2 regions of the Anaeromusa burkinensis DSM 3853 genome follow, and region 2 is predicted to be linked to the other one. Evidence: riboswitches for the same ligand, from Rfam matches in the RefSeq annotation. Region 2 holds a riboswitch; the other holds the start of a gene.

Region 1 (3,151 bases), on a different contig from region 2:
AAGTCACGGTGGAACATCCTGTGTCCGCTTCCTTTTCTGGATATGCTAAAACTTTTTTCGGACCTACGGTTTCTTTTATTACCGGTTGGACTTATTGGTATCAGTGGGTAGTTTTGGCAATGTGCGAAATTGCCGCTGTAGGTATTTACGCGCGATACTGGTTTGTTGATACGCCGCAATGGTTGGCGGCGCTGGTTTGCTTAGGGGTGATTGCAGCGGTGAATTTGGCCGCCGTCAAATATTACGGAGAGTTTGAATTTTGGTTTGCTCTAATTAAAGTGGTTACTATCATAGGGATGATTTTCTTAGGATCCGCTATGATTTTGTTTGGCATCGGAAATGGCGGCGAGGCGATTGGCTTTTCAAACTTATGGGCGCATGGAGGCTTCATGCCGTTTGGCCTGAAAGGCGTTGCCATGGCCTTGGTTATGGTAGTTTTCGCCTATGCTGGTGTTGAAATGATTGGTATTACAGCAGGAGAAGCGGAAGATCCGAAGCATTCTTTGAAATCAGCCATTGATAAAGTGTTCTGGCGTATCCTCATTTTCTATGTTGGTACGATGACGGTTATTCTTTCCATTTGTCCCTGGGATACATTGCCTAAAGGGGTAAGCCCGTTTGTGATTATCTTTGAACGCATGGGAATTCCCTATGCGGCAGGAGTTATGAACTTTGTTATTCTTTCCTCGGCGGCGTCCTGTCTGAACAGCTGTATCTATGTGTGCGGGCGGATGCTTTATGGGTTATCTCTACGGGGAGAAGCTCCCCGGTTTTTGGGAACTCTTTCCAAGCATCAAGTTCCTGCCAATGGGATTTTATTTTCCAGCGCCGCTTGTCTAGTTGGCGTATATTTAAACTTTTCCTATCCAGATACGGTGTTCTATTTTATGTCGGCGTGTACGGTCACTGGATGTATTTGGACTTGGGCTCTTATTATGTGTATTCACTTAAAATGGCGCAAAGGACTAAGCGAAGAGCAATTTAGTCGGTTGCAGTATAAGATGCCTCTTTTTCCGTACGCAAATTACGGCGTGTTGCTTTTCTTGGGGGCTGTTGTATTAGGGATGAGTTATGATCCGGATAATTTAGTGGGCCTTTACGTGGCGCCCTTCTGGTATGGAGGCTTATTCTTGGCATATCAAGTCTTGAAGAGCCGCAATAAAGCGGTCGCCGTAGTGGAAGAACGTTGCCAGGTTAATTGAAAAGATGATATGACCCCAATAAGTTAGACTTTATAGCGTATCAGCTTTTACTGATACGCTATTTTTTATGCGGCATTAAGACGAAGGGCCATGTTTAAAGATAAGTTAGACTTAGAAATTGTAATAAAATGTAATTGACTATAGTTGCCTAGGAAGTTAGACTAAATTTACAATATAATGATTCTAGTCATGTAATGATTTCTAATAAAATTGTAAAAAGCAAACTTGCCGAAAGGTAAGGACGCAAAGCTATGGGTCTAAGGACGATTGTCTATGATTGCCAAGTTGCCGGGGCATATAGCCATAAAAATACCGGCCCAATTTTGGCCGGTATTTTTTTATAGAAAAAGTTGAACCAATAAGCCGGTAAAATAATCGCGTAACAGGCGTCGAGGCCATGTCATGAGACCTGTGAAAAATCAAGCTAGGGTTAATAAATAGGAAGTCTAGGAGGTTTATACTTGCAGCACAAAAAAGGATTTTTGCGAAATTGGCAATTTCTAAAACGCTTTCTTTTATTTGGCTCTGCGTGTTTGCTTATCATTGTGTGGACGAGTACGTTGAGCTTGCTTTATTTTGAACATCGAACCGTGATGGAAGAAGCCAAGCATGATTGCGAGCGTATGGGGATGGCTTTTGAAGAGCATGTTCGTCGTGTGCTGAATACAAATGAATTTTACTTAAATCATATGAGAGACGAATATGAGCAAACCTATACCAGGACTCCAGGGCTGGAAAGACTTTTTCGGCAAATTCGTTTGGATCCTATATTAGCAGCCGGTATAGTAGATAATAAAGGGGATTTTGTCTTAAATACGATTGGTGAAGGCCAAGGAATTAATATCGCGGATGTTCCTCATTTTTTGTACCATACCGAAAGTGGTCGTGATGAACTATATATTGGAAAGCCGTACAAAGGAAAAACATCTCAACGGCTTAGTATTCATTTAACGAAGCGCTTGGCCTATCCAGATGGACAATTTGCTGGCGTGGCCATTATTGCAATGAAACCAGAGTATTTTTCTTCTTTTTATCAGGAAATGAATTTTTCTCGGAACTATACGATTCGCTTTATCGGATTAGATGGTGTTGTGCGGGCTAGTGGCCGTGAAAGTGAAATTGGTAATAACCTAAGTCAGGATCCCGTTTTTCAACAATTGGAAGAACAAGAAGATATTATAACTAAAAGCTATGGAGATTTTCTGGCAACACAAACGAAGGAGACGTTGGTCGAAAGCTATAGAAAGATGCAAGACTATCCCCTTGTTATTCAAGTAGGGACTTCGCAAGACGTATTGAACTTATACTACCAACATAGAACCATATCTTTGCTGGCGGCGTCTATGCTTAGCCTGGGCATTGTTTTGGCAGCTAGCTATATGTTATCTAGTCTTCGTAAACAACATAAAGAAGAGCTATGGCTCCGTACATTTATCGCACATACGCCCATCGTGTTTTATGCATTAGATAGCTACGGGAGCTTTACTCTTTCTGAGGGGGAAGGCTTGCAAAACGACGGCTCCCAGGGAACTCGTCGTGAAGTGGGCGCATCGGCTTTTGCGGTTTATAAAAATCATCCAGAGCTTGTGAATCAAGTGCAACGTGCGCTGCTAGGGGAAACGGTTATAGGAGAATTCTTGTTTCAAGCTCGCTGGTGGAGCCACCAGCTAATCCCTTTGAAAAATGAAAGTGGCTCAGTATGGGCTGTTGTAGGCGCCGCCTTTGATATTACGGAGCGGGTCCAAGCAAAACAAAAACTGCAGGAACATTACGAGCAGTTAAGCGCCACCCATGAAGAGTTGCTTGCAACGGAGGAAGAACTGCGCGAGCAATATCAAAAAACGGCGCAGGTGAATCATGATCTGCTTTCGCATAATGCGTTGTTGAAAGCGTTAAGTGAAGTATCTTCCCAATTGTTGGCTCAAAAAGATGTGGATAGCTTGCTAGCG
Region 2 (3,151 bases):
AAAGGATATGTAATTATAGATCGCCGTCCTGGAGCTGGAAAATATTAGTGTATTATATTTATTATAAACGATAGAAGAGCGTTGGTGTCAAAGTAATGTTTGAATTTTGAAAAAATACATTACACATGGCTGTTTTTAATAAAAAAGAACTCGGCGTCTGCAGAGCAGGGCCGAGTCCTTTTGTTAAACCTGTTAGGCGAGCTGAAATTTGCCGACTTCTTGACGCAGCTCTTCGGCCATGCTGGCTAAAGCTTGGCTGGAAGCAGCGATTTCTTCGGTGGAAGCAGCCTGTTCTTCCGTAGAGGCGGAGACCGTTTGCGTTTGGCTGACGGCCTGCTTGCTCAGGTGATCAATGTCTTTCATGGCGGAAACCATCTGTTCGCTGCCGCCTGCCATTTGCTGCATAGCGGCGGAGGCTTCCTGCATCTGCATATTAACGGTTTCAACTAGGGAGCCGATTTTATGGAACGCTTCACCGGCGGACTGAACAGCAGTTGAACCCTGTTGGACTAGCTGCGGACCTTCATTCATGACGGTTACGGCTTTTTCCGTATCGCCTTGGATTTCACCGATCAGCATGGCGATTTCTTTAGCGGCTCCTTGAGATTGTTCCGCCAGCTTGCGTACTTCTTCGGCTACGACTGCAAAACCCCGGCCTTGCTCACCGGCTCGGGCGGCTTCAATGGCTGCGTTTAGGGCCAGCAAATTTGTTTGGCTGGCAATACCGGAAATGGTGTCCACGATTTGGCCGATTTCCTGAGAGCGTTCGCCAAGCTGCGCGACAACGGCGGCAGACTGGACTACATTTTCCTCAATTTGCTGCATTTGCGCAATGGCGGCGTCGACCTCACGGCTGCCGACCTGGGCCGCTTGCGCGGCTTCATTGGCTCGGGCGCTGACTTGGTTCGCGTTAGCGGCGGCTTGTTGGATGTTGGCGGACATTTGCGTCATTGTTGCGGCTGTGGTATCTACGGCCTGCAACTGCTGCTCCGAGCCTTGTGCTACTGAACCAATAGCCGCAGCGACATCGCTGCCTGCCTGGGCGGCTTGATCGGCGCTGGCGGTCAATTGCTGGGAAGAGGCGGCCACTTGTTCCGCCGAGGAGCTAACTTGGCGAATCAAATGACGCATGCTTTCCTTCATTTCCTGGAAGGCGGTTGCTAATTGACCCATTTCATCATTAGAACGGACTTGGATCGGCTCAGACGTTAGTTTACCTGCAGCCATTTCTCTTGCGGCCTGCACCATTTGCTGAGCGGCGCGGGAGAGGCCGCGGCTCAAAACTAAGCTGATGGCAATGGAGCCGATAATCAGCAAGGCGTTAACGAAGAGCAGTAGTTGCTGGTTAGTTTGGCCTTTTGCGGCAATTTTATCTTGCTCCATTTTTACGAAAGCTTTAATCATTACAACTAATTCATCAGAATTAGTCTTGGCGGTAGTATAGGGCTGAGCGCCTTGCTGGATGACCTGCTGCAAGGTTGTTTGGTCCTGCGCATCCCGGGCTTGCATGGCGCGTAGCGAGAACGCTTCATAGGCGGCTTTAGCCGGCTTGATTTCACCAATTAATTTTTTGGCTTTTTCCGTTACGAAAATTTGCTCCATGCGCGCCAGTTTAGCATCAGACTCTTTCCGGAGTGCTTCAAATTTACTTTTATCCGCAGCGTCGCCGGTGAGGTTGTATTTGCGCACCGTAGCGGCTTCTTCAATAATATGGGCGGATAGTTCTTCCACTAAGGCTAGTTTCTCCAAATTGATTGTTGTGACATCATGGTACTCGCGGTTCATTTCACCAATTTTGTAGTACGTATACCCGCTCATGAGTAAGGTGGCGATAATTACGGCTGAAAATCCTGCTAAAATCTTTTTTCCAATGGTCAAATTCACTTGGTGTTTCTCTCCTTTTTTTGTTACTGTTGTGTTGGGTAGGAGGCGTCACCATGCATAGTGCTGGAGAAAAAAGAAAAAGACAGGAAAGCCTGTCCGAATAGCAAGTAGCAACTAGCTAGTTGGCGGCGCGGCGATCATAGGCGGTTAGCCCTTAGACCCGTAGCTTTGCGTCCCTATTTTTCAATAGGTTTGCCCTACATTATGATATTGTGATATTTATTAAACAATAGAATGGAATGTTTGTCAATTTTTTTGTGTTCTGTTTCATACATTTGTCACAATAACCGTTTATAATGAGAATAGGCAAAATAAAAATGACGCATAAAGCAGACAATGCGTGCGTGTTGCGGGCAGGAGGAGCTTTGGGATGTTGACGATGCTTTTGATTTTATTGGGTCTCTATGTAGTGTATCGGTTATTTCGCTCGCGTTCGGGGTATAATCAGAATCCTTATATGGGAGGCAATGGCGGTTTTGGCATGGGGGGCATGCTGGGCGGTATGGTGCTCGGGTATTTGTTGTCGCAGTATCTGATTGACCAGCACCAGTATGATATGTGGCGCAATATGGATGATGATGAATTGCGCGAGACCCTTACGTCGAACGGCATTTTAAATGGAGATGAATTTAACGATTTGCTGGGACAGGCGGAGGCGGGAAATCTGCCGGACGTTGCCAATCAAAGTACCTGGGATGAGGGCAGCCAGCAGGATATAGCTTCCAATAGCTTTGACGACTACCAAGATAATGATTTTGGCGGGGATGATTGGGGGTAACATGAAACAATTTAAAACAATGCTGTTGGTGGCGATGTTGATCTTTAGTATGAGTCTTTCTGTTTGTTCTGCAGGCAACCGCTTCGCGGAGCAAGTGAAGGCCGCCGCTGATCCAATAACGGAGAACATTTTACAGGCTGTTAATGAAGATGATTATAAGGGCTTTTCGAAAGACTTTGATGAAAAAATGAAAACAGAGTTGAACGAAAATGAATATCGTAAAGTGATTGCGGCGACGAAAGCGAACTTTGGCAGTTATCTTTCTAAAGAGTTTGTTGCGGCTGAGCTAAACGATACGTATACCATTGTTACCTATAAAAGCAAATTTTCCAAGGAAGCAGCGGAAATCATCATTCGTAATGTGTTGGTCGAACGTGATGGCGGCTATGTTGTAGCAGGATTTTGGATGGATTCTCCGCAGCCGAAAAGCAAATAAAGCAAAACACCTGGCTCTTGGCCAGGTGTTTTTTATCTTTACATGTCCTTGTT

What was found. Region 2 has a riboswitch for cyclic di-GMP ahead of C508_RS0115735 (methyl-accepting chemotaxis protein). Riboswitches for the same ligand answer to the same signal wherever they lie in the genome.
Region 1: it holds a riboswitch for cyclic di-GMP, as region 2 does, so the genes downstream of both, C508_RS19525 (HD domain-containing phosphohydrolase) here and C508_RS0115735 (methyl-accepting chemotaxis protein) in region 2, are expected to answer to the same signal.

Annotation. Positions count from the first base shown of each region.
Region 1 is NZ_KB894597.1:58,845-61,995, reverse strand. It holds gene C508_RS0112380 (amino acid permease) at 1-1,202, shown strand, start outside; cyclic di-GMP riboswitch class I at 1,411-1,495, shown strand; gene C508_RS19525 (HD domain-containing phosphohydrolase) at 1,664-3,151, shown strand, end outside.
Region 2 is NZ_KB894609.1:34,983-38,133, forward strand. It holds gene C508_RS0115735 (methyl-accepting chemotaxis protein) at 193-1,884, opposite strand; cyclic di-GMP riboswitch class I at 2,006-2,091, opposite strand; gene C508_RS0115740 (hypothetical protein) at 2,255-2,662, shown strand; gene C508_RS0115745 (DUF3887 domain-containing protein) at 2,664-3,098, shown strand; gene C508_RS0115750 (DedA family protein) at 3,137-3,151, opposite strand, start outside.